Regions from separate parts of the Larkinella bombi genome, predicted to be linked through region 3. Evidence: riboswitches for the same ligand, from Rfam matches in the RefSeq annotation. Region 3 holds a riboswitch; each other region holds the start of a gene.
The links. A riboswitch is a leader RNA that binds a small molecule or an ion and turns the genes downstream of it on or off. The one in region 3 is predicted to bind S-adenosylmethionine.
Positions count from the first base shown of each region.

Region 1: another riboswitch for S-adenosylmethionine. It lies ahead of metH (methionine synthase); the one in region 3 lies ahead of L0Y31_RS02490 (O-acetylhomoserine aminocarboxypropyltransferase/cysteine synthase family protein).
Region 2: another riboswitch for S-adenosylmethionine. It lies ahead of metH (methionine synthase); the one in region 3 lies ahead of L0Y31_RS02490 (O-acetylhomoserine aminocarboxypropyltransferase/cysteine synthase family protein).

Region 1 is NZ_CP090557.1:13,589-21,723, reverse strand. It holds gene L0Y31_RS00105 (lipopolysaccharide biosynthesis protein) at 1-512, shown strand, start outside; gene L0Y31_RS00100 (GNAT family N-acetyltransferase) at 509-1,450, opposite strand; gene L0Y31_RS00095 (Ppx/GppA phosphatase family protein) at 1,604-2,491, opposite strand; gene L0Y31_RS00090 (SGNH/GDSL hydrolase family protein) at 2,788-3,888, shown strand; SAM riboswitch class I at 3,977-4,082, shown strand; gene metH (methionine synthase) at 4,193-7,990, shown strand.
Region 2 is NZ_CP090557.1:4,916,354-4,924,488, reverse strand. It holds gene L0Y31_RS20915 (TylF/MycF/NovP-related O-methyltransferase) at 1-103, shown strand, start outside; gene L0Y31_RS20910 (lipopolysaccharide biosynthesis protein) at 105-1,616, shown strand; gene L0Y31_RS20905 (GNAT family N-acetyltransferase) at 1,613-2,554, opposite strand; gene L0Y31_RS20900 (Ppx/GppA phosphatase family protein) at 2,708-3,595, opposite strand; gene L0Y31_RS20895 (SGNH/GDSL hydrolase family protein) at 3,892-4,992, shown strand; SAM riboswitch class I at 5,081-5,186, shown strand; gene metH (methionine synthase) at 5,297-8,135, shown strand, end outside.
Region 3 is NZ_CP090557.1:537,112-545,246, reverse strand. It holds gene L0Y31_RS02500 (S66 peptidase family protein) at 1-675, opposite strand, end outside; gene L0Y31_RS02495 (DciA family protein) at 761-1,087, opposite strand; SAM riboswitch class I at 1,362-1,480, shown strand; gene L0Y31_RS02490 (O-acetylhomoserine aminocarboxypropyltransferase/cysteine synthase family protein) at 1,671-2,990, shown strand; gene L0Y31_RS02485 (homoserine O-acetyltransferase family protein) at 3,036-4,082, shown strand; gene L0Y31_RS02480 (amidohydrolase) at 4,083-5,711, opposite strand; gene L0Y31_RS02475 (TolC family protein) at 5,927-7,216, shown strand; gene L0Y31_RS02470 (DUF2188 domain-containing protein) at 7,328-7,555, shown strand; gene L0Y31_RS02465 (DUF421 domain-containing protein) at 7,552-8,135, shown strand, end outside.

The sequences.
Region 1 (8,135 bases), 520 kb from region 3:
TATACAGCCAGGGGAAATGGGTGGTTTTGTTTATTTCGCTCTCGAAGCTGATCGATATGGCGATGGGCCTGAACGCCGAAATGATTACTTATTCCAAGCATTTTCGCTATTCGACCTACCTGGTTATTGTGATGGCGCTGGTAGCCATCGCCGCCAATTCCTACCTGATTCCGCTGTATGGGTTTAACGGCGCGGCCCTGGCGACGGCACTGACCACGTTGCTGTATACTGTAAGCCGGGTGTCACTGGTCTGGGTTTTTTACAAGATGTTGCCATTCACCACGGCGGCGCTGAAAGCTTTATTTGTGCTAATTGTAACGTACCTCGTGTCGCTGATTTTACCGGAGTGGCAGGGCGATTTATTTTTCACGCTAACCAGTATTGTCTTTCGCTCGGCCGTTTTAACGGGCTTGTTTGTGGGCCTCATTTTACTGCTGCGGGTTTCTGAAGACATCAATCACATTGTGGCTTCTTTCTGGGCGATGGTCACGAAGCGAAAGCCAGTCAATTAAAACGCCAGCTCGTAGGCGTATTTAGGACTTTCCAGGCCCCCCAGAAGTCGTTTAAAGAAAGCTAAGCCTTCGTTTCGGACGCCGTAGCTGCTGGCAGTACCCAGATCAAGAAGTGTAATGTTATTTTCCTGGCAATAATTGTATAAAGTTTCGACGAGCAAAACTGTAGGGCTATACGCCAGAAAATCACCGTGATCAGCTCCCATAAAATGGTACAGAATGCCGGGGGCCACGCGAATACCTACGGAAGTTGCAGCCAGCCGATCTTGCTGCCAGACCGCGAATACGTGGCAGACGTCGGGAAAATCCTGGATGAGGCTCCCTAGTTTTTCTTCTGAAATGGTAAGGGGAATGCCCCGCCGCTCACGGGCTTGCCGAATAAATTCAAACAACTGATGAATGTCAGGTTGTTGCCAGATCGCTCCGTGAAATCCCGCCCGTTTACTTTTCCGAAGTGTATTGCGCTTGAAAGACGACAACGATTTCAGCAATGGCTGGCTGGTGACGGGAAGGTGATAATTGAGATCGTCGTAGCTGACGCAATAACCAGACGCCAGAAGTGCTTCGTGCAGGAGCTGCGCGTTTTTGGGCACGTAACAAAACGGATAAGAAAGCAGGCGAATCCCTTTCAACGAGTTGGCCCGGCAGAAGGAAATCATTGCCTGAATGAAATCCGTTAAGACCTTGGTGGGTAAATTGTCCCGAAATTCAATTCCACCGAACGAAGCCGCCGAAGGACTTATCGCCCAACCATTCCGTTCGTATAAAATTCCGTGTAGTTCTGCCAGTCCGGTATGCTGGTTGACAGCGGCAAAATAATGGAGTGGACAGTCCGGTTGATTAAGAAAATGACGGGGCTGAAAAAATAAAAAGTTTTTTTCTATAAATTTTGGAATCTGATCAGCTTGAGGATTAGTCAGTTGTATAATTTTGTGCATTAAATGACGAAAATATTCAGATCAGATGTGACCAAATTTTTTTGTGGGTGTCTAAACCGCACAAGAAACTTAGTAAATAGATAGAGAATATGCTAAAGGAAACCCCAGTAATATTATTTTACTGGGGTTTTTTATTGACTAATCGAAGAAGGATTATTTTTTTGACTGCTTCTTGAGCAAGCGATTATAGACAAGCTGGATAATCCCATCCCGCAATCCTAAGTCTGGAACAATGATGTTGGCGGCCCCCGCCCACTGCATTACCGAGATGTAAATATCAGACGCCGGGATAATCACATCAGCCCGGTCGGCATTCAGACGAAGCTTGTTGATCCGGTCATCCAGACTAAAGCCAGCGATGTAATTTTTCATCCGGATAATCTCGTCCAGCGTGGTGGTATTGTCGGAAAATTTAGTGACCAGATTAAAGATTTTGTTGATGTTTCCGCCGGTACCGACCGCCATGATTTTCTGGCTTTTATCAACATTTTCGTTAATCCAGCTTTCCATTTTTTGCCACGCGCCTTTGGTTTCTTTTCCTTCCAGGAGCCGTACTGAACCAATTTTAAAGGATTTAGAAGCAACTTTCTGGCGATTCAGGTATACGTTTAGTTCGGTGCTGCCACCGCCTACATCGATGTGCAGATACTGCCGCTCGTCCAGCGCCTGGACGACCACGTTGTTGATGATTTCCGCTTCTTTCTGGCCGTCAATAATGTGAATATCGATGCCGGTTGCTTGCTTGATGCGGGCGCTTACCTCGTGTCCGTTCTGGGATTCACGCATGGCCGACGTGGCGCAGGCCATGTAGTCTTCGACTTCGTGTAATTCCATCAAGAGCCGATAAACTTCCATCAGCTTGGTGGTTCGGGCTTCGCTCTCGGGAGTAAGTTTGCCAAATGTAAAAACATCATGCCCCAAACGCAGCGGGAAGCGGACATACTCGACGCGCTTAAAACTAATCACATCGTCGACGTGCAGAACGGTTGAAATCTGCAAACGGGCGGCGTTGGAGCCGATATCAATGGCTGCTAGTTTCAAAATAATGTAAACGAAAAAGTAAATGAAAACGGCCAAATATAGTGTTTTTGCGGTTGAACAGCCTAATAGGCCAACCGCATTCTTCGTAGCAATCCAAAAAATAAAGGTAAAGAATCGTCAGCCTTTCCCTCAAGCAATTGCTCGGTTTCTGAAGACAACATTTGAATAGCGCCACTTTGTTTGTACTTTTCCGGTAATTTATCAAGGCGCCCTAAGAATACCTGCTTTTTCCACCAATTTAAAATACAATGACCTCCAAATTAGTTACTAGCCTGCTGCGACTTGTTTTAATAAGCATGCTGGCAGTTTTGCTGTTTTTTCCCGAGCGACTCAAAATTTCATTTTCCTATCCATTTCATGGCCTGTTCGACAACGCCTACATCCGCTTCGCCAAAGGTGTTGTTTTATTTCTCTTCCTCTACGATTTACTGAGAATTTTTTACTACAACATTGTCAAGAATCCCAAAGCACCGAAATGGCTGATTAACGTGGCCACGCTGTTTGTGCCGCTGCTGGTGTTGCTGGTTTTTCTGGAGATGGTATTTATGACCATTTCGCAGAGCCACGAGGGAAACAGCACGCTGGCCTCAAAAATCTGGTTTGAACGCTATTGGAGCCCGGTTAATGAAAAAGGATACCGGGATGAAGACCATGCCGATTCGCTGGGAAAAACAAAAGTAATGGTCATTGGGGACTCCTTTGCGGCGGGCCACGGAATCAAGAATGTAGAGGATCGCTTTTCCAATGTCCTGGCCCAAAAGCTGGGGGATAAGTACGAAGTCTATAATTTAGGGGTTTCGGGATCAGATACGCGGGATGAATACGAACGCTTTGAAAAATACGGCGTTAAGCCCGATTGGATGGTGTTGCAGTACTTTCCGAATGATATTGAGAAAGCCGCCCGGGACGGAGGCGTTGTCCCCCAGGGCTTTGAGCCTTACTCCGATGTTCCTGGCCCGACCCGGCCTTTATTTGCCCGCTCTTATCTCCTGAACTACATTTACTGGCAACTGCCGCACGGAAACTTCGCGCCTTATCAGGATTACGCCAAACGTGTTTACACCGACACAACGATTCTGAACAGCCACATCCGCGATCTGAGTCGTTTTGTGGATTATAGCAAGAAAAATAACGTTCGTCTGTTCGTGGTTATCTTTCCGTTCTCGCACAATTTCGAGAAAACCAAAATGTATACCCAGCCTGTAGAAACCTATTTTGCGCAGCAGCAGGTACCCATTCTGGAAGTGAGCAGTGTTACCAAAGACCTGGATCCTAAAGATCGGATTGTGGGCCGTAACGACGCGCACGCCAGCCCCCTTGTCAACCAGCGGGTAGGCGACGCACTTTATAAAATGCTTTCGGCCAATGCGACCGCTAAAGCAGATACAATGCGCTAGAAACGAGTTTGTTATTTTAATCAGGGAGGTTTGTTCTGTCCGAAATAATCATTTTGGCAAAACAAGCCTCTTTGTGTATTTTTGCAACAGCTTATCAAGAAAGACGGAGGGATCGGACCCAACGATGTCTTGGCAACCCCTTTTTAGAACGGTGCCACATTCCACCCCGCTCCGCTGGCGGGGAGAGATAAGAGAAATGTCGATCGCTGCGGCGAACTGCCAACTTCCTCTTCTGACGATAAGCCCTTGTCTGTTTTTTGATTGATCATCAACTGTTTAGGTGGGCTTAAAACTATAATTACACTTGGAAAAGATAAAAGACCTTCTGGAGCGTCGGATTCTCATTCTCGACGGAGCAATGGGGACAATGATTCAACGCTATAAACTCGAAGAAGAGGATTACCGGGGGGAACGTTTTCAGAACTGGCCGCATGACGTGAAGGGAAACAACGACTTGCTGTCCATTACCCAACCGCATATTATTCAGGAGATTCATCGGCAATACTTAGCAGCGGGATCGGATATTCTGGAAACCAACACCTTCAGCAGTACATCCATCGCGATGGCCGACTACCACATGGAGGATTTGGCGTATGAGTTGAATTACGAATCGGCGCGGATTGCTAAAGAAACGACCGTGGAGTTCACGCGGCAAAATCCCGCCAAGCCCCGCTTCGTAGCCGGGGCTATGGGACCCACCAACCGCACGGCTTCGCTTTCGCCGGATGTGAACAATCCAGGTTACCGCGCCATCACGTTTGATCAACTGGTGGATTCGTACTACGAGCAGGTGCGGGGACTGGTCGAAGGCGGTTCGGACCTGTTGCTGGTCGAAACGATTTTCGATACGCTCAACGCCAAAGCCGCGCTGTTTGCCATTGACAAATATTTTGTAGACACCAGGCGGGAACCATTGCCTATCATGGTTTCCGGGACGATTACCGATGCGTCGGGTCGGACTTTGTCGGGACAGACGACGGAGGCCTTTTTGTATTCCGTTTCTCATTTGCCGCTCCTGAGTGTGGGGCTAAACTGTGCGCTGGGGGCCGAGCTGATGCGCCCCTACGTGCAGACGCTGGCCAAAGAGTCGCCGTTCTTTACATCGGCCTATCCCAACGCGGGTTTGCCGAATGAGTTTGGCGAGTACGACGAAACGCCGGAGAGCATGGCCGCTCAGATTGAGGACTTTATCAAAGAAGGCTTTGTCAATATTGTCGGGGGATGCTGCGGATCGACGCCGGATCACATCCAGGCCATCGCCCAGGTAGCGGCCAACTACCAGCCCCGCCCTAAGCCACAGCCGGAACCTTACCAGAAACTGTCGGGTCTGGAACCTCTGAAAATTACAGAAACCACCAATTTCGTCAACATCGGGGAGCGGACCAACGTAACCGGTTCGAAAGCCTTTGCCCGACTGATTAAATCCGGTGATTACGATGCTGCTTTGTCGGTCGCCCGGCAACAGGTGGAGAACGGGGCGCAGGTCATCGATATTAACATGGACGAAGGAATGCTGGATTCGGTGGAAGCCATGACCACCTTCCTGAACCTGATTGCGGCTGAACCGGATATTGCCCGGGTGCCCATCATGATCGACTCTTCGAAGTGGGAGGTGATCGAGGCCGGTTTGAAATGCGTCCAGGGCAAAGCCATCGTCAACTCTATTTCGCTCAAAGAAGGCGAAGAAGCGTTTATTCAACGGGCTAAGCTGGTTAATCGATACGGGGCGGCGGTTGTAGTAATGGCTTTTGACGAACAAGGTCAGGCCGATAACTACGAGCGTCGGATTGAAATTTGTGAGCGGGCTTACCGAATTATGGTCGATCAGGTTGGCTTTGCCCCTCAGGACATTATTTTCGACCCGAACATCCTGACGGTTGCGACGGGGATCGAAGAACATAACAATTACGCGGTTGATTTTATCAACGCTACGCGCTGGATCAAGGAAAACCTGCCGTTAGCGAAAGTGTCGGGTGGGGTGTCTAATATCTCGTTCTCGTTCCGGGGCAATGAGGTGGTCCGCGAAGCCATGCACTCGGCTTTTCTCTACCACGCCATCAAAGCGGGTTTGGACATGGGCATCGTCAACGCCGGACAATTGGGCGTGTACGACGAAATTCCGAAAGATCTACTCGAACGCTGCGAAGACGTGCTGCTAAATCGTCGCCAGGATGCGACGGAGCGACTGGTTGAGTTTGCCGAAACCGTGAAGGCGAAAGGCAAAGAAATCGTTCAGGATGAAAGCTGGCGGCTGGAACCGGTCGGTTTACGGTTGAAACACGCCCTGGTGAAAGGCATTACCGACTACATCGACCAGGATGTAGAGGAGGCACGTCAGCAATTCGACCGTCCTTTGCAGGTCATTGAAGGCCCGTTGATGGATGGCATGAACGTCGTTGGCGATCTGTTTGGCGAAGGAAAAATGTTTCTGCCGCAGGTCGTGAAATCGGCGCGGGTGATGAAAAAAGCGGTGGCTTACTTGCTTCCCTACATCGAAGCGGAGAAATCGGAGGGGGCCAGAGCCGTTGGGAAAATCCTGATGGCCACCGTGAAAGGCGATGTGCATGATATTGGAAAAAACATTGTGGGCGTTGTCCTGGGCTGTAACAACTACGAAATCATCGATTTAGGGGTGATGGTGCCGACCCAGAAAATCCTGGAAGAGGCCAAGAAACACAATGTCGATATCATCGGCTTGAGTGGCTTGATTACGCCGTCACTGGATGAAATGGTCGGCGTAGCCAAAGAAATGGAGCGGCAGGGCTTCAAGGTGCCGTTGCTGATTGGCGGGGCAACAACGTCCCGGATTCATACCGCCGTAAAAATTGATCCGCATTATTCGGGACCGGTCATTCACGTGCTGGATGCCAGCCGAAGCGTGCCGGTTGCCGGGCGTTTGACGAGTGAAGCCTCTGAAACGCGCGATCTGATTTTCCAGGAAATTAAAGCCGAGTACGTCAAACTACGCGCCGATCATGCCAAGCGGCAAAAAGATAAAACAACGCTGACGATTGAAAAAGCGCGCGCCAACCGCGTAGCGATCAACTGGGCAGATTTTGAACCAACCAAACCCACTTTCCTGGGTAATCGGTACTTTGACGATTATTCGCTGGCCGACATTGCCAAATACATTGACTGGACTCCGTTTTTCCAGACCTGGCAGCTGCACGGAAAATACCCGAAGATTTTCGAGGATGCCGTGGTAGGAAACGAAGCGAAGAAGCTGTTCGACGATGCGCAGCAGCTTTTGCAGGAAATCATCGATAAAAAGCTCCTGAAAGCCAAGGCAGTGGTTGGGTTCTTTCCCGCTAACTCAACGGAGGACGACGTTTTATTGCATGATTTTGAGGAAGTTGTTAGGCAGATTCCTTGTGAGCGGCACGGGTCGCATACGCATCTGGAATATAAACTGAGCCGCCAGCAAGCGAACGTCAACGGGCAGGGGAAGCTGGATTTAGGGCAGGCCGGGGAGTTAGTATACGACACCAAAGCCGTTTTACACTTTATCCGTCAGCAAAACCAGAAAGCACCGGGGTTGCCTAACTTCTGCCTGTCCGATTTTATTGCGCCTTTGGAAAGTGGGCGGGAAGACTACATCGGTGGCTTTGCCGTTACGGCTGGTATTGGCATCGAAACCTTACTGGAGCAGTATGAGCGTGACCACGACGATTACAACAGCATCATGGTGAAGGCCCTGGCCGACCGGCTGGCCGAAGCTTTTGCGGAGCTGATGCATGAGCGGGTTCGGAAGGAATTTTGGCCCTATGCAACCAATGAGCAACTCTCCAACGAACAGCTGATTAAAGAAGATTACCAAGGAATCCGTCCCGCTCCCGGCTATCCGGCCTGCCCGGATCATACGGAAAAAGCGACGCTTTTTGATTTGCTGGACGCGGGTAAAATCGACATCAAGCTAACCGAAAGTTTTGCCATGTATCCGGCTTCGTCGGTGAGTGGGTTTTACTTTTCGCACCCTGAATCGAAGTATTTTGCTACCGGCAAGATCAATAAAGACCAGGTACATGACTATGCGCAACGGAAAAACATGAGCGTGGAGGATGTGGAACGCTGGTTGGCTCCCGTTTTAAGTTACGACGCCTGAAAATAACTGTCCTAGAGGTGGTTAACACCTCTAGGACAGCTTCTAAAATTGACTATTTCCTAGAAATAATCACGTTCCATAAATAGATGAACAAGTATTTGACTTAAGGGGCTATTTCCCGTAAGTTCCAGACACTTACCTCAAA
Region 2 (8,135 bases), 560 kb from region 3:
GCATGGAGCGCGCAAAGCGGTTGATCAGTACTTTGCCGAAAACAACATTCCGTTGCTGCTCAACCGGATCGACTATACGGGCCGCATGGCTGTAAAACTGTAAAATGGGAATCATTATTCGCCAGAGCCTCAAAGCCAGTCTGGGGGCCTACATTGGCGTTGCGATTGGCATTGTAAACCAGCTTCTGGTTTCGCCCGAATTCCTGGAGCCCCACCAGTTGGCTATTTCGCGTATCCTGCTGGAAAACAGCCTGGTTTTTGCAGCTTTTGCGCACTTGGGAACGCCCTTTATCGGCGACCGGTTTTTCAGTTATTTCCGGGATGACAAAACCAAACACAATGGTTTTCTGGGCTTTCTGCTGTCGTTTCCTCTGATTGGCGTTGCCCTGTTTACGCTTGCCTACTTCCTGTTTGAAGAACAAATCCAGAATTATTTCTCCGCCAAATCACCGGAGTTGATTCCGTACCATGCTTTGGTCGTTCCGCTGACTATTTTCTGGATTTATCTGGTCGTGCTGGAAGCCTATTGCCGAAACAATGCCCGCATTGCCATTCCAACTTTTGTGCGGGAGGTGTATTTAAAGCTGGCGAACGTATTTATTGTCCTGCTATTTGGGCTGGGTTGGTACAGTTTTGACCTGATGATCTATCTGCTGGTAGCGTCTTATGGATCAGCGGTTATTATTCTACTATTTTATATTGCGCACCTCGGGCGGTTTTCACTGCGCTTTGACTTCGGCCAGCTACGTAACGGCATGTTTCGGCAAATGGTCTATTACGGCCTATTTATCGTGATGGGCGGGGTTGGAATTAATCTGGTGATGCTGATTGACCGGACTATGCTGTCGCACGGTGAAGGGCTGAAAGAAACGGCTATTTTCATCATTGCGACCTACATCGCCGGGATCATCGAAATTCCCCGTAAATCCATTACCCAGATTTCAACGCCTTTGCTGGCGAACTCCATCCGGGAAGAAAACTGGACGCACGTGCTCGAGTTGTACCGCAAATCATCCTTGAACCAGCTTTTGGTAGGCGGTTTGGCCTTTTTGCTGGTTTTTACCAACATCGACGGCATTCTCGGCGTCTTGCCCAAAGCCGATTTATACAGCCAGGGGAAATGGGTGGTTTTGTTTATTTCGCTCTCGAAGCTGATCGATATGGCGATGGGCCTGAACGCCGAAATGATTACTTATTCCAAGCATTTTCGCTATTCGACCTACCTGGTTATTGTGATGGCGCTGGTAGCCATCGCCGCCAATTCCTACCTGATTCCGCTGTATGGGTTTAACGGCGCGGCCCTGGCGACGGCACTGACCACGTTGCTGTATACTGTAAGCCGGGTGTCACTGGTCTGGGTTTTTTACAAGATGTTGCCATTCACCACGGCGGCGCTGAAAGCTTTATTTGTGCTAATTGTAACGTACCTCGTGTCGCTGATTTTACCGGAGTGGCAGGGCGATTTATTTTTCACGCTAACCAGTATTGTCTTTCGCTCGGCCGTTTTAACGGGCTTGTTTGTGGGCCTCATTTTACTGCTGCGGGTTTCTGAAGACATCAATCACATTGTGGCTTCTTTCTGGGCGATGGTCACGAAGCGAAAGCCAGTCAATTAAAACGCCAGCTCGTAGGCGTATTTAGGACTTTCCAGGCCCCCCAGAAGTCGTTTAAAGAAAGCTAAGCCTTCGTTTCGGACGCCGTAGCTGCTGGCAGTACCCAGATCAAGAAGTGTAATGTTATTTTCCTGGCAATAATTGTATAAAGTTTCGACGAGCAAAACTGTAGGGCTATACGCCAGAAAATCACCGTGATCAGCTCCCATAAAATGGTACAGAATGCCGGGGGCCACGCGAATACCTACGGAAGTTGCAGCCAGCCGATCTTGCTGCCAGACCGCGAATACGTGGCAGACGTCGGGAAAATCCTGGATGAGGCTCCCTAGTTTTTCTTCTGAAATGGTAAGGGGAATGCCCCGCCGCTCACGGGCTTGCCGAATAAATTCAAACAACTGATGAATGTCAGGTTGTTGCCAGATCGCTCCGTGAAATCCCGCCCGTTTACTTTTCCGAAGTGTATTGCGCTTGAAAGACGACAACGATTTCAGCAATGGCTGGCTGGTGACGGGAAGGTGATAATTGAGATCGTCGTAGCTGACGCAATAACCAGACGCCAGAAGTGCTTCGTGCAGGAGCTGCGCGTTTTTGGGCACGTAACAAAACGGATAAGAAAGCAGGCGAATCCCTTTCAACGAGTTGGCCCGGCAGAAGGAAATCATTGCCTGAATGAAATCCGTTAAGACCTTGGTGGGTAAATTGTCCCGAAATTCAATTCCACCGAACGAAGCCGCCGAAGGACTTATCGCCCAACCATTCCGTTCGTATAAAATTCCGTGTAGTTCTGCCAGTCCGGTATGCTGGTTGACAGCGGCAAAATAATGGAGTGGACAGTCCGGTTGATTAAGAAAATGACGGGGCTGAAAAAATAAAAAGTTTTTTTCTATAAATTTTGGAATCTGATCAGCTTGAGGATTAGTCAGTTGTATAATTTTGTGCATTAAATGACGAAAATATTCAGATCAGATGTGACCAAATTTTTTTGTGGGTGTCTAAACCGCACAAGAAACTTAGTAAATAGATAGAGAATATGCTAAAGGAAACCCCAGTAATATTATTTTACTGGGGTTTTTTATTGACTAATCGAAGAAGGATTATTTTTTTGACTGCTTCTTGAGCAAGCGATTATAGACAAGCTGGATAATCCCATCCCGCAATCCTAAGTCTGGAACAATGATGTTGGCGGCCCCCGCCCACTGCATTACCGAGATGTAAATATCAGACGCCGGGATAATCACATCAGCCCGGTCGGCATTCAGACGAAGCTTGTTGATCCGGTCATCCAGACTAAAGCCAGCGATGTAATTTTTCATCCGGATAATCTCGTCCAGCGTGGTGGTATTGTCGGAAAATTTAGTGACCAGATTAAAGATTTTGTTGATGTTTCCGCCGGTACCGACCGCCATGATTTTCTGGCTTTTATCAACATTTTCGTTAATCCAGCTTTCCATTTTTTGCCACGCGCCTTTGGTTTCTTTTCCTTCCAGGAGCCGTACTGAACCAATTTTAAAGGATTTAGAAGCAACTTTCTGGCGATTCAGGTATACGTTTAGTTCGGTGCTGCCACCGCCTACATCGATGTGCAGATACTGCCGCTCGTCCAGCGCCTGGACGACCACGTTGTTGATGATTTCCGCTTCTTTCTGGCCGTCAATAATGTGAATATCGATGCCGGTTGCTTGCTTGATGCGGGCGCTTACCTCGTGTCCGTTCTGGGATTCACGCATGGCCGACGTGGCGCAGGCCATGTAGTCTTCGACTTCGTGTAATTCCATCAAGAGCCGATAAACTTCCATCAGCTTGGTGGTTCGGGCTTCGCTCTCGGGAGTAAGTTTGCCAAATGTAAAAACATCATGCCCCAAACGCAGCGGGAAGCGGACATACTCGACGCGCTTAAAACTAATCACATCGTCGACGTGCAGAACGGTTGAAATCTGCAAACGGGCGGCGTTGGAGCCGATATCAATGGCTGCTAGTTTCAAAATAATGTAAACGAAAAAGTAAATGAAAACGGCCAAATATAGTGTTTTTGCGGTTGAACAGCCTAATAGGCCAACCGCATTCTTCGTAGCAATCCAAAAAATAAAGGTAAAGAATCGTCAGCCTTTCCCTCAAGCAATTGCTCGGTTTCTGAAGACAACATTTGAATAGCGCCACTTTGTTTGTACTTTTCCGGTAATTTATCAAGGCGCCCTAAGAATACCTGCTTTTTCCACCAATTTAAAATACAATGACCTCCAAATTAGTTACTAGCCTGCTGCGACTTGTTTTAATAAGCATGCTGGCAGTTTTGCTGTTTTTTCCCGAGCGACTCAAAATTTCATTTTCCTATCCATTTCATGGCCTGTTCGACAACGCCTACATCCGCTTCGCCAAAGGTGTTGTTTTATTTCTCTTCCTCTACGATTTACTGAGAATTTTTTACTACAACATTGTCAAGAATCCCAAAGCACCGAAATGGCTGATTAACGTGGCCACGCTGTTTGTGCCGCTGCTGGTGTTGCTGGTTTTTCTGGAGATGGTATTTATGACCATTTCGCAGAGCCACGAGGGAAACAGCACGCTGGCCTCAAAAATCTGGTTTGAACGCTATTGGAGCCCGGTTAATGAAAAAGGATACCGGGATGAAGACCATGCCGATTCGCTGGGAAAAACAAAAGTAATGGTCATTGGGGACTCCTTTGCGGCGGGCCACGGAATCAAGAATGTAGAGGATCGCTTTTCCAATGTCCTGGCCCAAAAGCTGGGGGATAAGTACGAAGTCTATAATTTAGGGGTTTCGGGATCAGATACGCGGGATGAATACGAACGCTTTGAAAAATACGGCGTTAAGCCCGATTGGATGGTGTTGCAGTACTTTCCGAATGATATTGAGAAAGCCGCCCGGGACGGAGGCGTTGTCCCCCAGGGCTTTGAGCCTTACTCCGATGTTCCTGGCCCGACCCGGCCTTTATTTGCCCGCTCTTATCTCCTGAACTACATTTACTGGCAACTGCCGCACGGAAACTTCGCGCCTTATCAGGATTACGCCAAACGTGTTTACACCGACACAACGATTCTGAACAGCCACATCCGCGATCTGAGTCGTTTTGTGGATTATAGCAAGAAAAATAACGTTCGTCTGTTCGTGGTTATCTTTCCGTTCTCGCACAATTTCGAGAAAACCAAAATGTATACCCAGCCTGTAGAAACCTATTTTGCGCAGCAGCAGGTACCCATTCTGGAAGTGAGCAGTGTTACCAAAGACCTGGATCCTAAAGATCGGATTGTGGGCCGTAACGACGCGCACGCCAGCCCCCTTGTCAACCAGCGGGTAGGCGACGCACTTTATAAAATGCTTTCGGCCAATGCGACCGCTAAAGCAGATACAATGCGCTAGAAACGAGTTTGTTATTTTAATCAGGGAGGTTTGTTCTGTCCGAAATAATCATTTTGGCAAAACAAGCCTCTTTGTGTATTTTTGCAACAGCTTATCAAGAAAGACGGAGGGATCGGACCCAACGATGTCTTGGCAACCCCTTTTTAGAACGGTGCCACATTCCACCCCGCTCCGCTGGCGGGGAGAGATAAGAGAAATGTCGATCGCTGCGGCGAACTGCCAACTTCCTCTTCTGACGATAAGCCCTTGTCTGTTTTTTGATTGATCATCAACTGTTTAGGTGGGCTTAAAACTATAATTACACTTGGAAAAGATAAAAGACCTTCTGGAGCGTCGGATTCTCATTCTCGACGGAGCAATGGGGACAATGATTCAACGCTATAAACTCGAAGAAGAGGATTACCGGGGGGAACGTTTTCAGAACTGGCCGCATGACGTGAAGGGAAACAACGACTTGCTGTCCATTACCCAACCGCATATTATTCAGGAGATTCATCGGCAATACTTAGCAGCGGGATCGGATATTCTGGAAACCAACACCTTCAGCAGTACATCCATCGCGATGGCCGACTACCACATGGAGGATTTGGCGTATGAGTTGAATTACGAATCGGCGCGGATTGCTAAAGAAACGACCGTGGAGTTCACGCGGCAAAATCCCGCCAAGCCCCGCTTCGTAGCCGGGGCTATGGGACCCACCAACCGCACGGCTTCGCTTTCGCCGGATGTGAACAATCCAGGTTACCGCGCCATCACGTTTGATCAACTGGTGGATTCGTACTACGAGCAGGTGCGGGGACTGGTCGAAGGCGGTTCGGACCTGTTGCTGGTCGAAACGATTTTCGATACGCTCAACGCCAAAGCCGCGCTGTTTGCCATTGACAAATATTTTGTAGACACCAGGCGGGAACCATTGCCTATCATGGTTTCCGGGACGATTACCGATGCGTCGGGTCGGACTTTGTCGGGACAGACGACGGAGGCCTTTTTGTATTCCGTTTCTCATTTGCCGCTCCTGAGTGTGGGGCTAAACTGTGCGCTGGGGGCCGAGCTGATGCGCCCCTACGTGCAGACGCTGGCCAAAGAGTCGCCGTTCTTTACATCGGCCTATCCCAACGCGGGTTTGCCGAATGAGTTTGGCGAGTACGACGAAACGCCGGAGAGCATGGCCGCTCAGATTGAGGACTTTATCAAAGAAGGCTTTGTCAATATTGTCGGGGGATGCTGCGGATCGACGCCGGATCACATCCAGGCCATCGCCCAGGTAGCGGCCAACTACCAGCCCCGCCCTAAGCCACAGCCGGAACCTTACCAGAAACTGTCGGGTCTGGAACCTCTGAAAATTACAGAAACCACCAATTTCGTCAACATCGGGGAGCGGACCAACGTAACCGGTTCGAAAGCCTTTGCCCGACTGATTAAATCCGGTGATTACGATGCTGCTTTGTCGGTCGCCCGGCAACAGGTGGAGAACGGGGCGCAGGTCATCGATATTAACATGGACGAAGGAATGCTGGATTCGGTGGAAGCCATGACCACCTTCCTGAACCTGATTGCGGCTGAACCGGATATTGCCCGGGTGCCCATCATGATCGACTCTTCGAAGTGGGAGGTGATCGAGGCCGGTTTGAAATGCGTCCAGGGCAAAGCCATCGTCAACTCTATTTCGCTCAAAGAAGGCGAAGAAGCGTTTATTCAACGGGCTAAGCTGGTTAATCGATACGGGGCGGCGGTTGTAGTAATGGCTTTTGACGAACAAGGTCAGGCCGATAACTACGAGCGTCGGATTGAAATTTGTGAGCGGGCTTACCGAATTATGGTCGATCAGGTTGGCTTTGCCCCTCAGGACATTATTTTCGACCCGAACATCCTGACGGTTGCGACGGGGATCGAAGAACATAACAATTACGCGGTTGATTTTATCAACGCTACGCGCTGGATCAAGGAAAACCTGCCGTTAGCGAAAGTGTCGGGTGGGGTGTCTAATATCTCGTTCTCGTTCCGGGGCAATGAGGTGGTCCGCGAAGCCATGCACTCGGCTTTTCTCTACCACGCCATCAAAGCGGGTTTGGACATGGGCATCGTCAACGCCGGACAATTGGGCGTGTACGACGAAATTCCGAAAGATCTACTCGAACGCTGCGAAGACGTGCTGCTAAATCGTCGCCAGGATGCGACGGAGCGACTGGTTGAGTTTGCCGAAACCGTGAAGGCGAAAGGCAAAGAAATCGTTCAGGATGAAAGCTGGCGGCTGGAACCGGTCGGTTTACGGTTGAAACACGCCCTGGTGAAAGGCATTACCGACTACATCGACCAGGATGTAGAGGAGGCACGTCAGCAATTCGACCGTCCTTTGCAGGTCATTGAAGGCCCGTTGATGGATGGCATGAACGTCGTTGGCGATCTGTTTGGCGAAGGAAAAATGTTTCTGCCGCAGGTCGTGAAATCGGCGCGGGTGATGAAAAAAGCGGTGGCTTACTTGCTTCCCTACATCGAAGCGGAGAAATCGGAGGGGGCCAGAGCCGTTGGGAAAATCCTGATGGCCACCGTGAAAGGCGATGTGCATGATATTGGAAAAAACATTGTGGGCGTTGTCCTGGGCTGTAACAACTACGAAATCATCGATTTAGGGGTGATGGTGCCGACCCAGAAAATCCTGGAAGAGGCCAAGAAACACAATGTCGATATCATCGGCTTGAGTGGCTTGATTACGCCGTCACTGGATGAAATGGTCGGCGTAGCCAAAGAAATGGAGCGGCAGGGCTTCAAGGTGCCGTTGCTGATTGGCGGGGCAACAACGTCCCGGATTCATACCGCCGTAAAAATTGATCCGCATTATTCGGGACCGGTCATTCACGTGCTGGATGCCAGCCGAAGCGTGCCGGTTGCCGGGCGTTTGACGAGTGAAGCCTCTGAAACGCGCGATCTGATTTTCCAGGAAATTAAAGCCGAGTACGTCAAACTACGCGCCGATCATGCCAAGCGGCAAAAAGATAAAACAACGCTGACGATTGAAAAAGCGCGCGCCAACCGCGTAGCGATCAACTGGGCAGATTTTGAACCAACCAAACCCACTTTCCTGGGTAATCGGTACTTTGACGATTATTCGCTGGCCGACATTGCCAAATACATTGACTGGACTC
Region 3 (8,135 bases):
TCGTCCGCTCCGGCGCAGTTGCAACAGCATTCGGTCCAGCGAAAAATAACTTTCATCAATGTCTTCAATAAAAAGAATCTTGCCTGTATAATCTGGATCAGAAGGAGTACAGAGCATATTGGTCAGCAACGACAGATTGCCGCCTACTAACTGCCCTTGCGCTTCACTGGGGCGGTTTAAGGCATTTGCCGGAGCTGCATAAGGGGCGATTGTCTCGCCAAATAAAAGCTGTCGCAAGCTTTCCACCGCATCAGCCGAATCATCTTGGTCAAATAGCCGAGGCATCGTTGCATGGAGACTCTGAATGCCCAATGTATGAATGTGGCAGTGCAGGGCGGTAATGTCACTAAAACCAACAACCCATTTAGGCGACTGTCGGAAGTTGGTGAAATTCAGCCCATCTAGCAGCCGATAACTGCCATAACCACCCCGAACCGAAAATATAGCGCTGATTGTAGGGTCGTCAAGTAGCTGTTGTAAGTCCAACAGGCGCGTAGCATCATCCCCGGCAAATTGAAAATGACTGCTCGTTAACGTACGTCCTTCAACTACTTCCAAACCCCAGTCGTCGCGCAAAATGCGGAAAGCAGGTTGGAGCGTTGCGTAATCCAGGCGGCTGGCCATAGCTACTAAACCAATTTTTGAGCCGGGGGTGAGGAAGGGGGGCGAAATCATTAATGAATAAACGGCGAACCGCCAGAACGATGAATAACAGGAAAGCGCGTTGCTGCATTCGTGGAGGAAAAATGCATTTTATCCGTCAGATAAAAATCACGTCCTCAATGACATCGGTGCCCATCTCTTTGTTAATCAGCTGAATCATTTTTTGCTTGGCAATGACCAACTCGCTCCGTAGGGGGGCCGACGAGATTTCGATGTGTAGAATACGATTTTTAACGTAAAGACGGTTTGTGCGGGAGGCGATTGCCTTACCCATCATTTTTTCCCAGAATGCTTCGAGGTACGTTTCGTCGAAACGGGTTTGCAACTGATACGATTTTAGCATCTGCCCAATAGCATCTTTCAGCGAGGTAACCCCCGGCCGACGGAATACTTTATCTTTATCGTAGTGATAGAATTGGGACATGATTGGAATTGACTTAACACAAAAGTAATATACCATTTCGGCTTGATCGATAACTAGTAACAGGATTTTTTTCGGTCGCATCATTCTGCCGGGTAGGTGTTAGGGGTTTGTACCTAATAGGCGATTATGCTAAAAAGAGGCGAAAGTGATTGCACATACAGGCTTTCTTGCTTATAATTGCGCTATCAATTCCTCGATAAGGTTGGCTTTCGTCAATCTGTTCCACTTCTGCTGGTTCACCGGCTAGCTGTTTCGGCGGCTCAACGGTTCGATGGATTTATACAGAAAGAGGGGAGAGACCGGGCTCTGTAAACCTCTGGCAACCTGCTGCGTAGCAAGGTGCTAATTCCCGCCTAAGTTATCGCCTCGGCGATCCTGTAGGAAATATAAATCGCTAAAATCATGAATCTATTTCGATGTTGTATGCCCTCGGTGGGCAACTGAATCTTCTCACACGCGGCAACGAAGAACCGAAGCGGTTCCGTATGCACTGCTGTGCCTAACGGCACAGTAAATTCCTATCCCATATTAATTGCTCATTGCCGTGCGGCAATTGGGCAGCCACTCAAATTTTAGCAAAGAAATGGCAGATCAACCATTGCATTTTGAAACCCTGCAACTTCACGCCGGGCAGGAAGTAGACGGTACGACTAATTCACGGGCTGTGCCTATCTACCAAACGACGTCGTACGTATTTAATGACTCAGCGCACGGAGCTGATCTGTTTGCGCTGCGGGCGTTCGGAAATATCTATACCCGCATCATGAACCCCACTACCGACGTTTTTGAAAAGCGGGTGGCGGCTTTGGAGGGGGGCGTAGCTGCCCTGGCGGTGGCTTCCGGGCAGGCAGCCCAGTTTATTGCGCTGAACAACATCCTGAATGCCGGGGATAATTTCGTGACGACTTCCTACTTATACGGCGGAACATACAATCAGTTTAAAGTATCTTTCAAGCGGTTGGGCATTGACGTTCGCTTTGCCGAAGGCGATAACGTTGCCAGCTTTGAACGCCTGATTGACGAAAATACGAAAGCACTATACCTGGAAACCATCGGGAATCCCGGCTTTAATATCCCCGATTTTGAGGCGTTTGCGGCCTTGGCGCAGAAGCATGACATTCCCCTGATTGTTGACAATACGTTTGGCGCGGGCGGCTATTTGTTCCGTCCCATCGAACACGGAGCGGCAGTTGTGGTTGAGTCAGCTACAAAATGGATTGGCGGCCACGGCACAAGCATTGGCGGCGTAATTGTCGATAGTGGAAAATACAACTGGGGCAATGGCAAGTACCCGCAGTTTAGCGAGCCATCACCGGGTTATCATGGCTTGGTGTTTAGCGATGTTTTTGGAGTGAATGGTCCATTCGGGAATATTCAATTTATCATTCGCGCCCGCGTGGAGGGCCTGCGGGATTGGGGTCCGTCCATTAGCCCGTTTAACTCTTTCCTGCTGATTCAAGGACTGGAAACGTTGTCTTTGCGGGTAGATCGTACCGTGCAGAACGCGCTGGCGCTGGCCCAATGGCTGGAAAAACACGAACAGGTCGAAGCGGTTAATTACCCAGGTCTGGAAAGTAGTGCTTACCATGAACTAGCCAAGAAATACCTGAAAAGAGGCTTTGGCGGTGTGTTTACATTTAAAGTGAAAGGAGGCCGCGAAGCTGCTGATACGTTCGTAAACAGCCTGAAGCTAATCAGCCACCTGGCCAATGTCGGCGATTCGAAAACGCTCATCATTCATCCGGCTTCAACTACCCACCAGCAGCTATCCGAGCATGAGCAGGCATCGGCAGGTGTTGCCGCAGGCGTATTGCGAATCTCGGCTGGTATTGAGCACATTGATGACATTATAGCCGATCTTGAGCAGGCTTTTGCCCAAGTATCTGCGCCTGTGTTGAACTAATCTACTTGTCCCGCAACGCCGACGGGCGCTGCGGGACATGATTCTATGGAGACTAAATTTTTCGACTACAAATTTTCTTATCCGCTGGAATCCGGTGACGAACTTCCGGGCTTTCGGCTGGCTTATACAACACGTGGTACGCTCAATGAGAGCCGTTCCAATGTCGTTTGGATCTGTCACGCCCTAACCGGCAGTGCTGACCCCGGCGATTGGTGGGATGGCATGGTTGGTCCAGGAAAATATTTTGACCCGGAAAACCAGTTTATCATTTGTGCCAACGTGCTCAGTTCCTGTTACGGGTCAACCGGACCGTTGTCCATTAATCCGCGAACGAACAAACCATTTTACCATGATTTCCCGCTTGTGACAGTGCGTGACATGGCCGGGGCGCTGGATTTATTGCGGCAGGAATTAGGCATCGAACACATCCATACCTGTGTAGGAGGTTCACTTGGAGGCCAGCAAGCGGTAGAATGGGCCATTCAGCAGCCGAGTATTATTGAAAATTTAGTTTTGATTGCGGCAAATGCCGTTCATTCACCTTGGGGAATTGCCTTTAACGAGTCCCAACGCATGGCGCTGGCTGCGGATCCCAGCTGGCAGGAAAGTCGGGACGATGCAGGTATAACAGGCTTAAAGGCGGCGCGTTCCATTGCGTTGCTCTCTTACAGAAACTACGATACTTACGGCTTTACGCAGGCACTGGATCATAACGAACAATTAGATAACTACAAAGCATCCAGCTACCAGCAATACCAGGGTGAGAAATTGGTGAAACGGTTTAATGCTTATACCTACTGGCATTTAACGAAAGCCATGGACTCGCACAATGTCGGGCGAAACCGGGGCAGCATCATCAATGCGCTCTTGCGGATCAAGGCTCGAACGCTGGTGGTGGGCATTCGTTCAGATATTTTATTTCCACCCGCCGAGCAACAGTTTCTGGCGCGGCACATTCCCGATGCGCGTTACGAAGAAATTGACTCCCTATACGGCCACGATGGGTTCTTGATCGAGGCGAAGCCCCTGACGCAAATCATCCGGCGGTGGATGCAGGAAGGCAAGCGTGAAGAGGCGAAGGTGGAAGCGTAATTAAAACAAACGCTCGCCACCAATCCAGGTCTGAGATATTTTAACCTGTCGCAATTGCGGAGCCGGTATTTTCATGATGTCCTTGGGCAAAACCACAAAATCGGCTTGTTTGCCCGCTTCGATGGAACCACGTAGGTGCTCTTCAAAACAGGCAAAGGCCGCCCAGCGCGTCATGGCTTTCAGGGCCGATTCCCGATCAACGGCATTTTCCATCTGGTAGCCGCCCTGCGGATAGCCTTTTTCGTCCACCCGGGCAACGGCAGCGTGAAAGCCATAAAGCGGATTGACGGCTTCGACGGGAAAATCGCTACCAAAGGCAATCAGGTTGTTCTGCTTCATCAAATCCTTGAAGGCGTAAGCTCCTTTTACGCGGTTGGGGCCGAGGCGATCGGCGGCCCAGTACATGTCGGAGGTAGCGTGGGTAGGCTGAACCGAGGGAATAACCGAATACCGATTGAACTTCCAGAAATCATCCGGCGAGACAACCTGGGCGTGTTCAATGCGCCAGCGACGCTGGTTTGGCGCTTTTAGCAGCTTGCCGTATAAATCCAGAATCAGGTGATTGGAAGAATCGCCGATGCAGTGGGTATTAGCCTGAAAATCGCTTTTACTGATCAGCGTAAGTACGCGCTCAAGTTCCTGAGGATTCAGTAGCAGAAAACCACCGGTTTCGGGGCGGTCACTGTAGGGCTGGCGGAGACAGGCCCCGCGCGACCCCAAAGCGCCATCGGCGTAGACTTTGAAGGCCCGAACCGTTAAGCGATCGGTTTGAAAAGGCCCTTTCTTGAGGTAATAATCCAGATTGGATTCACCCAGGCTAATCATGACATAATCCCGAATTTTCAGCTTTCCTTCTTTCTGGATTTTTTCGATAAGTTCAATATCCGGGCGGTCGAGGCCCGCATCAGAAACACTCGTTAAGCCGAGTGAAACACATACTTTCTGTGCCGCCAACAACATGCGTTCCTTGTCTTTCGCATCGGGCTGCGGAATAACGCGCTTGACCATTTGCATGGCATTATCAACCAAAACCCCCGACGGTTCGCCATCTTTCAGAACGATTTCACCACCGGCTATTTTGGTGCCTGCCGTGATTCGGGCTAGGCGGAGGGCCTTGGAATTGACCAGCAGAGCATGGCCATCCACGCGCATTAGTGCAACAGGAACATTTGGAAAAGCGGCGTCTAATTTTTCTTTGCTCGGAAAACGTTTGTCTGTCCAGTCATTCTGGTCCCAGCCCCGACCAACAAGCCAGATGGCATCTGAATGCTTTTGGTGGTACGTTTTCAGCCGGTCAATTACCTCTTCGAACGAGTTTGTGCCAACCAGGTCAGCCTGGTCAAGGACCTGACCGAGGCCAAAGAAATGGGAATGAGGGTCGTAAAAGCCGGGATAAACCGGTTTGCCGCTCAAATCAGCCACGATATCGGCTTCGTACTGCTCTAAAATAGCCTTGTCCGTTCCAACGGCGAGGAATTTTCCGTCTTTCACCGCGAATGCCTGTGCGGTCGTAAAGGCCGAATCAACAGTATATACCGTGGCGTTATGGACAATAAGGTCAGCCTTTTTTTTAGTCGAACAAGCTTGGAGAAGAAAGAGGAGCAATAAGCCGAAAGCTGCTTTTTTCATTAGAATTTAAGATAAGCGGCTAAATATAGAAGAATTAAGGTTTAAAATGACAAGCAAAATTTGGCAGATGGATTAGAATGTTAGAATATATTCTAATTTTGATGGGTTAAACGTAACGCCTACTCAGAATGCGCTCTTTAGTTAGTATACTTTTCATTTGTTCTTTCTTAACAGCCCACTCTCAAATTATAAAATCGCCTGCGCAACGTGCTAAATTGGAGGACCGTATCGTACAGGTAGGTGATCCAATCAACTTGCAGGAGGCTATCTCGCTGGCATTGGAGCGAAACTATCAGATTCGCATTGCTAAATCGCAGGAACAGATTAGCCGAAATGACTTTCGGTTTGCTTTTGGCGCTTTTCTGCCTTCGATCAATGGGACATTCAACAACAACAACTCCGTTCAAAACCTGCGACAGGATTTTTTGGACAACATTCGGCCTCGGCAGGAGATTTACGGTGCGCTTAACCGGAGTTCAACCGTTGGCCTGTCGCTTAACTGGAACCTCTTCAATGGCTTTGGTGTCTTTTACAGCTACGACCGCCTATCGGAATTAGTCAAAATCAGCGAGCTAAATACGCGGGCAAACATCGAATTGACAGTAGCCGACGTAGCAACTGCTTACTATGATGTTATTCGCCAATTGCAGCAGCTTCTTTCGTTGCGCCAGGCACTTGATATTTCGCGGGAACGCCTGGACCTGGCCCGTGGCAATTACGAAGTAGGAGCGCGATCGAGAGTGGATTTTCTGACGGCGCAGGTGGATTACAACACCGATAGTTCGGCTATGGTATCGCAGGAGCAGAACGTGCGAAATGCTAAAGTTTTTCTGAATACCTTGCTGGTGCGCGATCCGGCTACGGAGTTTGTCGTGCAGGATACGATTATTGTACGGACAGATCTAGCCATCGATCGTTTACGCGAAGCAGCAAACACCAATAATCCGCAGTTGGTAACGGCCACCTTAAACCGGCGTGTAGCCGATCTAAATACCCAATTGACGAGAGCCGCTCAATTGCCCGTGGTCAATCTGGTGTCTGGTTATAACTTTACGGCTATTGACAATCAGGGTGGTTTTGGGGTTCGCCGGGGCCGAAATGATATTTTTACGTACGGTATTCAGGCTTCTATTCCCATTTTTACAGGATTCAACCAGCGGCGACTAATCAATAATGCCAAAACAAATGCTCTTATTACGGAATACCAGCAAGGCCAGCAACAAATCCTGATTGCGCAGGCGCTGGAACAAACCTATTCACAGTACCGCAATAGCCTGACGCTGGTAAATCTTGAGAACGAAAATTACAAAATAGCCAACGAAAACGTAGACATTGCCTTTGAGCGTTACCGCGTCGGAAACTCAACCTCGGTTGAATTCAGGGACGTACAACGAAATGCCGTGGCAGCGGAAACGCGGCTAATTAATGCAGAATACAACACTAAAATCTCAGAAATTGAACTGCTGCGGCTAAGTAGCCTAATTTTGCAGGAAGTGGGAAAATAGCAGAATAAGCATGAATAAATGATTGAGTAGGAGTAACTTTTCGGCCTGAATCTAGTTTAAATTTAGGTAGCAAAGTGCACCGCTTCCCCTCCTTACTCATCCATCAAACTCATGCCCTGGACAAAAGAAAATTATCCACCGTCGTTGAAAAACTTCATGGCGCCGGTGCGGAATAAAGCCATCGAAATTGCCAATGCCCTCTTGGCGGAAGGCCACGAAGATGCCCGCGCAATTTCAATTGCCACGGCTCGCGCCCAAGAATGGGCTCAAAATCGAAATAAAAAAATCCGAAAGGACAGCGCACCTGAAGTGCAGGCCGCAAATAACAGCAACTCATGAAAGAGCCTGTTGTTGCGTTTGATTGGCAGCGTATCTTCCTCCATGATTTTCCGGGCCTCTACCTGCTCGAGGTAGCCTTACGAACGTTTATTATGTTCCTGGTTATCTTGCTGGCACTTCGGGTTTCCGGGAAACGGGAAGTTAAACAATTATCCGTTTATGAACTGGTACTGGTGATTGGCTTAGGCTCAGCCGCCGGTGACCCCATGTTTTACGACGATGTTCCCCTGTTGGTAGTTATTGTTGTTTTCGTGGTTATGATGAGTTGTTATAAGCTCGCCACCCGAATCAGCGATAAAAACAAAAAAATTCGGGTGGCACTGGAAGGTAAGCCAGTCTACGTAATCGAAAATGGATGCATTGACAAGCAAAACTTTGACGAAGAAGATCTTGGCCTGGACGAATTGTTCGCTGAATTAAGGCTGTCGGGCGTTGAGCAACTTGGTCAGGTACGCGTGGCCATTCTAGAGCCACATGGCGAACTCAGTGTGTTCCTACAGGAAGATAAAGATGTAAAACCGGGCTTACCGATTCTGCCTAAATTGCTCAATCAGACGTTTGAAGACATCCAGGAGGCGGG